2 regions of the Ciceribacter sp. L1K23 genome follow, and region 1 is predicted to be linked to the other one. Evidence: riboswitches for the same ligand, from Rfam matches in the RefSeq annotation. Region 1 holds a riboswitch; the other holds the start of a gene.

What was found. A riboswitch is a leader RNA that binds a small molecule or an ion and turns the genes downstream of it on or off. The one in region 1 is predicted to bind thiamine pyrophosphate.
Region 2: linked by a shared signal. The riboswitch ahead of thiM (hydroxyethylthiazole kinase) and the one ahead of thiB (thiamine ABC transporter substrate binding subunit) in region 1 are both predicted to bind thiamine pyrophosphate.

Annotation. Positions count from the first base shown of each region.
Region 1 is NZ_JAGRRC010000001.1:3,875,717-3,879,118, reverse strand. It holds gene thiP (thiamine/thiamine pyrophosphate ABC transporter permease) at 1-847, opposite strand, end outside; gene thiB (thiamine ABC transporter substrate binding subunit) at 873-1,898, opposite strand; TPP riboswitch at 1,941-2,056, opposite strand; gene J5J10_RS18765 (ABC transporter ATP-binding protein/permease) at 2,225-3,402, shown strand, end outside.
Region 2 is NZ_JAGRRC010000001.1:3,413,886-3,417,287, reverse strand. It holds gene J5J10_RS16510 (threonine/serine dehydratase) at 1-811, opposite strand, end outside; gene J5J10_RS16505 (metalloregulator ArsR/SmtB family transcription factor) at 864-1,166, shown strand; TPP riboswitch at 1,245-1,341, shown strand; gene thiM (hydroxyethylthiazole kinase) at 1,402-2,199, shown strand; gene thiE (thiamine phosphate synthase) at 2,196-2,831, shown strand; gene thiD (bifunctional hydroxymethylpyrimidine kinase/phosphomethylpyrimidine kinase) at 2,828-3,402, shown strand, end outside.

The DNA of each region.
Region 1 (3,402 bases):
GCAGGCGGACCAGACCGGATCCCGCGTCAAACCGCCGTACCGGCCGCTCGCTTCCGGCAATCGCCTCGTCGGGCGCCGGCAGCAGGCTGATTACCGCAAGCAGCGCGCCCGTCACGCCGATCTGCAAAACGGCCAGCGAGACCGCGCGCGCCGGATCGAAATCGAAGCGCAGCGCCTGGTAGATCGCCACCTCCAACGTCGTCGCTGCGGGTCCCCCGCCGAGCACGAGGACAAGCGTGAAGCTCGTGGCGCAGAGCATGAACACCAGCCCCGCGACCTCTGGCAGCAGCCGCGCGACGACAGGCCACTCGACGAAACGGAATGTCGCGGAACGGCCCATGCCGAGTTCCGCCGAAAGCATCCAGTATTCGGCGGGAACCCGCTCCAGCCCGGCCAGAAGAAGCCGGGCGGCGAGCGGCATGTTGAAGAACACGTGGGCGAGAAGAATGCCCGACAGCCCGTAGATGGAGAGCGGCTCGTCCACGCCGATCCCCAAAAGCAGCGCGCTGACAAGTCCGGTCCGGCCCCAGATGCCGATCAGCCCCAGCGCGCCGATCAGCACCGGCAGCCCCATCGGCACCGCCATCAGACGGATCAGCCAGATCCGGCCGGGAAACTGCCTTTGCCGCGCGAGCGCGAGCGCGACGGGAATGCCGAAGAGAAGCGACAGAAGCGTCGACAGACCCGCCTGCAACAGGGTGAAGCGCAAGGCCGGCAGGATGACGGGATCGGCGACGAGCGAGGCAAAACCCTGTCCCGATCCGATGGCGAGCAGAGCCGCGACCGCAGCCAGGATGAACGCCAGGATCGCGACGAGGCCAAAGGCCCCGCCGGCGACATGCGTCATCGTCTGCCTGCGGCTCAGCACGGCGTCACTTGGCCATGGCGGCGAGCCACTCGTCGACCCAGGCTTTCCGGTTAGCCGCGACCTCGTCGGAGCTGAACAGCAGCGTCTTCTCCGGCTGCACGAGCTTGCCGAAGGCGTCTGGCAACGGCTCGGAGGTGGAGGTGACAGGCATCATCCAGTTGTTGGTGGGGATCGCATCTTGGAAGCCGGGCGTGATCATGAAGGACAGGAACTGCCGCGCCAGTTCCTTCTGCGGCGCAGTCTTCAAAAGACCGGCGACCTCGATCTGGATGTAGTGCCCCTCCGAAAACGCCGCCGCCTGATACCGGTCCGTGTCCTCGGCCACCATGTGGTAAGCCGGCGAGGTCGTGTAGGACAGGACCATCGGCACCTCGCCCTTCGTGAACAGCCCATAGGCCTCCGACCAGCCCGGCGTCACCGTCAGCACGCGATCCTTGAGCTTCGCCCAGGCGGCAGGCGCCTCGTCGCCGTAGACGGCCTTGACCCAGAGAAGCAGTCCGAGCCCGGGCGTCGAGGTGCGCGGATCCTGGATCGCGATCTTCACGGAAGGGTCGCCATCGACCAGCTCCTTGAGGCTTGCAGGCGGCGTCTTCAGTACCTCTGTGTCATAGACGAAGGCAAAATGCCCGTAGTCGTAAGGCACGAACACGTCGTCTGAGTAGTCACCCGGCACCTTGACACCCGAAGTATCGATGCCGTGCGGCTCGAACAGTCCGGTATCCTTGGCCTCGGTCACGAGGTTGGTATCGAGCCCGAGAACGATATCGGCCTGGCTCGTCTCGCCCTCAAGCTTCAGCCGTGTCAGAAGCGCCACTCCATCGGCCACGCCGACGAAATCGACCGTGCAGTCGCATGTCTTCTCGAACTCTTCCTTCACCTTCGGACCAGGACCCCACTCCGCAATGAAGCTCTCATAGGTATAGACGGTCAGCTTCCGTTCCGCCGAAAGGGCGGCAGCCTGCTGCGTAAAGGCAAGAACGAGTGACGCGGCAAGGCCGCAAATGGCAGGATATGAACGACGGTTCGGCATGACGCCCTCCTCTTGTTGACAAAATCGGGGATAGGGCGTCGCTTGGGATACGCGTCTAATCCCTCCGCCGGTGTTAACCGGATCAGGTTCCGCGGGTTGGCGATGAAGCCTCTCAGCCAATCGTCCGAAAAGGACGAGGGGCACCCCGTTAGAGCAAGCGAAGAGATAACGCGATGGGTCCCGCCTGGCAAGCCTCCGCGACGCCCGGCTCAAGCGCCCGTGACCCACGGTTCGACGACCGCGCGCTATCCCATGGCGGCTTCCGGATCGTCATGTGGCGGTATAGGAAATAGGCTACGCGGGGCATCATCACCGAGACGGGACGCATGCGGATTTCAGACCTTGCAGCAGTGACAGCCACCACAGATACGACAGCGGCCAGCATGGAGCTGAGCTTTGGCCGCCAGTTGAAAATAGCCGCCGACAGTTTCTGGCAATCGGCCTCCCGCAACCGGATCATCGGCTTCGCGATCGCCCTCCTCGGCGTCATTCTGCTGACCGCCTATGGCACGGTGCTGCTGAACCAGTGGAACGCGCCTTTCTACAATGCGCTCGAACGACGCGATCTTCCCGCCTTCATCAAGGAACTGCAGAATTTCGCGGTGATCGCCGGCTGCCTCCTGCTGCTCAACGTCATCCAGACCTGGCTCAATCAAATGACGGCGCTGTCCATGCGTGAAGGTCTTTCCCGCGATGTCGTCGACCAGTGGCTGACCGACAGGCGCGCCTACCGCCTTTCTGTCTCAAGCCCGCTCGGCATCAATCCGGATCAGCGACTGCACGAGGACGCGCGCAAGTTGGCCGAGATGACCGCATCGCTGGCGATCGGCCTCGTGCAGTCGACGATCCTGCTCGCCTCCTTCGTCGGCGTCCTGTGGACGCTGTCCAACGACTTCGTCTTCCACGTCGACGGCCGCAGCTTTGCTATTCCCGGCTATCTCGTGTGGGGTGCGCTGCTCTATGCCACGGCGGCCGCCCTTCTCAGCCAACTCGTCGGCCGCAGCCTGTCGCGGCTCAACGCCGAGCGATATGCGAAAGAAGCAGATCTGCGTTTCGCCCTGATGCGCGCCAACGAAAATCTCGAGGCGATCACCTTGGCAAGGGCAGGCGAGACGGAGCGTCGCCATATCCACGAAACCATAGACACGGTGCTGGCCACCATTCGCCGTCTGGCGCTCGCGCTCACCAACCTTACCTGGGTAACGGCCGGCTTTGGCTGGTTGGCGATCGTGGTCCCGATCCTCATCGCCTCGCCGGCCTATTTCGCCGGCACGATCACGTTCGGCGGGCTGATGATGGCCGCGGCGGCCTTCACGCAGGTCTATTCGGCGCTGCGCTGGTATGTCGACAATTTCGGTCAGATCGCTGACTGGCAGGCCGCGCTGATGCGCGTCACGGTCTTCCGCGCCGCGTTGACGAGCCTCGACGGCGACGTCTCAGATAAGACATCAATTGTCCTTGAGACCGGTCCGACCGACAGTCTCGCCATAGAACGGCTGGAAGT
Region 2 (3,402 bases), 460 kb from region 1:
TTGCATGCTCCCAAAGTGCCTTCTGAGCATTTACGATTGCCTCGTCCGGCACAAGCACGGATTGGGCCACGTGCGCCTGCGCGATCGGAAACATCAGTCTGCCGATCTGTCTCGGCGCCAGCGAATCGGCTGCGACGCCGCCGGCCGGTGCATCCACCGGTTTGCCCGCTGCAAGCGCATGATTGAGTGTGGGTGCCATCTCGGGCTCCACTGCGATGATACGCACGCGATCCTCGAACCATGCCGCGAGACCGCCGATCAGGCCGCCACCGCCGACGGCCACAAGAAGCGTAGTCATATCCGGAAGGTCGTCCTCGATCTCCCCGCCAAGCGTTCCTTGGCCCAACAGCGTTTCCACCTGGTCATAGGCGTGGATAGGAAGGGCGCCGGTCCGGGCCACGAACTCCTCGCTGGCCGCCAATGCATCGGCATAGAGATCCCCGCCGACAATGAGGTCTGCCCCATAGCTTCGGATGCGGTCCGTCTTCGCCTTTGCGCTCACGGTTGGTACGAAGATAGTCGCCTTTATCCCGAGTTTATGCGCCGCGTAGGCGACCGCCGCGCCGTGGTTGCCGCCCGAGGCCGCGACGACGCCCGCCTTCGGAATTTCCCGCGTCAGAAGGCTCGCGAAGGCTCCGCGCGCCTTGAAGGAACCGGAATGCTGCAGGTATTCCAGCTTCAGGTCGATCGGACCACCATCGAGACCAAAGTCCTGCGCGCCGACGGACAGGACGGGGGTATGGCGCACGTAGGTCCGGATGACACTCGAAACTTGTTCTATGCGCTCACGCGTGACTGGGCCGATCGACACTAACGGTACCTCTCTGGATTGACAATTCTTCGTTACTTCGCAAAATAACGAAATGCAAGACGTGGACCTGTACAAAGCGCTCGCCAACGAAAAGCGATTGGCCATTCTCGAATGGCTCAAGTCGCCGTCCACGCATTTTCCACCGCAGGCGGATGGCGATTTCGGTAGCGATGGCGTCTGTGCCGTTTTCATTGCGCAGAAGCTGGGCATATCCCAGGCCACCTTGTCCGAACATATGCGCGTTCTGGTTGGCGCCGGGCTGGTTCGGCCGAAGAAGATCAAGCAATGGATTTTCTATCGCCGCGATGAGGATCGCATCGCCAGAGTGAAGGCTGAAACGCTCCTGCTCCTCTGAAACCGGCCAAGTCGCGATATGGAACCGTGAGGATTTTTCGCGTGACAGGCGGGCCAAAGCCTGCCAATCATAGCCTCGCTTGAGAGACAGGGGCGCTCGTGGTCACACGGGCTGAGACGTACCCTTCGAACCTGAACCAGATAATGCTGGCGGAGGGAGTCGCTCGGAGCCGACGCCGGTGTCCAGCGACAACCGTCAGCTCCTGTCGATTTGCCCGCCGCGAAAGGGCAATGAGATGACTTCCAGCACTCCCGGTAAACACTTGGCGTCCATGCGCGATGCGACACCGCTCGTTCAGTGCATCACCAATTATGTCGCCATGAATGTCGCCGCCAACGTTTTGTTAGCGGCAGGAGCGTCGCCCGCCATGGTGCATAGCGTCGAGGAGGCCGGCGAATTCGCCGCCTTTGCCGGCGCTCTGACGATCAACATGGGCACGGTGTCCCCGGATTGGGCGGACGGGATGAAATCTGCCGCCGACAGTGCTGCTGCCGCCGGACGGCCCTGGGTGCTCGATCCGGTTGCCCACATGGCGACATCCTATCGCCGCAAGGTCGTTACCGAGCTGCTGGATCTGCGGCCGACGGTCATTCGTGGCAACGCCTCCGAAATTCTGGCGCTTGGCGGTGGTAACAGCAGCGCTAGAGGCGTTGATACAAAGGATGACGTTGCGGCAGCCGAGGATGTCGCAAGGCAACTTGCGCTTTCGCGGCAATGCATCGTCGCGGTGACCGGACGAACAGATTTCGTGACCGATGGCACGCGAACGGCCCATATCGACGGCGGCTCGGCCTGGATGCCGAGGGTCACGGCGCTCGGTTGCTCGCTTACCTGCCTGGTCGGTGCTTATGCCGCGGTCGAACCGGACGCCTTCACCGCCACCACGGCCGCGCTCGCGCATTTCGCCGTCGCTGGCGAGCTCGCGGAACGCGACGTATCCGGTCCTGGAAGCTTCGCGGTCGCTTTTCTGGACGCGCTCGCAAGCGTGGACGGGAGGACCCTTGATGACAAGGCGCGGGTACGCCTGTCATGAGGACGTTTGATCTTTCGCTCTATCTCGTGCTCGACCCCGTTCTGTGTGCCGGCATCGGCATGGTCGAGACTGCTCGCCTTGCGGTTGCCGGAGGTGTCACGATGGTACAGCTCCGCAACAAGCATGCCTCAACGGATGATCTGGTCGAAACCGGGCTTGCTCTGAAGGCGGTCCTTGCGGGTACGGGGGTTCCAATCATCGTCAACGACGATGTGGAGGCGGCGATGATCATGGGCGCCGCGGGAATTCACGTCGGCCAGGGCGATGCGCCTGTCGCCGAGGTGCGAGAAAGAATCGGCCACGAAATGATCCTGGGTCTTTCGATCGGCTCGATCAGTGAAGCCGCCCGGATCGATACGGCTGTCGTCGACTACGTCGGCGTCGGCCCTGTCTTCCCGACAGCCACTAAACCCGGCCATCCTCCCGCGATCGGTTTTGCGGGACTTGCCGATGTGGCGTCTGCGAGCCCGGTTCCATCCGTGGCGATCGGCGGTCTCAAGAGGCCACACGTGGCCGATTGCAGGAGATCCGGCGCCTCAGGCGTTGCAGTGGTTTCGGCCATCTGCGGCCAGGTGGACCCCTCAGCGGCCGCCGCCGAGCTGGTGTCAGCGTGGAAGGGGGTTGGCGCATGATCCGGAATGTCCTGTCCATTGCGGGCTCCGATCCGTCCGGCGGTGCCGGCATCCAGGCCGATCTCAAGAGCTTTTCGGCCCGGGGTGTATACGGCATGGCCGCCATCACCGCGCTGACGGCGCAGAACACTCAAGGCGTGTCGGCGTTTGTGCCGGTCGAGGCCGACTTCCTCGCCGAGCAGATCCGCATGATTTTCGCCGATGTTCGCGTGGACGCGGTGAAGATCGGCATGATCGCGACAGCCGCCAATGCCATCGCGGTGGCGGAAGTCCTGCGGGCTCACACACGTGTTCCGATCATCCTCGATCCGGTCATGGTGGCAAAGGGAGGGGCATCGCTTCTGGATGCCGATGCCGTGGACGCCGTACGCCAGCATCTCTTACCGCTTGCGACCGTAATCACGCCCAATCTACCGGAGGCAGCAGTGCTTTTGAGGATGGAAGAAGCCTCCGACAGAGCCACAATGGCGGATCAGGCACGCCGACTGATGGCTTTGGGGCCGCAAGCCGTTCTCCTCAAAGGGGGACATCTTGGCGGCGATGAAAGCCCGGATGTCCTCCTCGGCCCTTC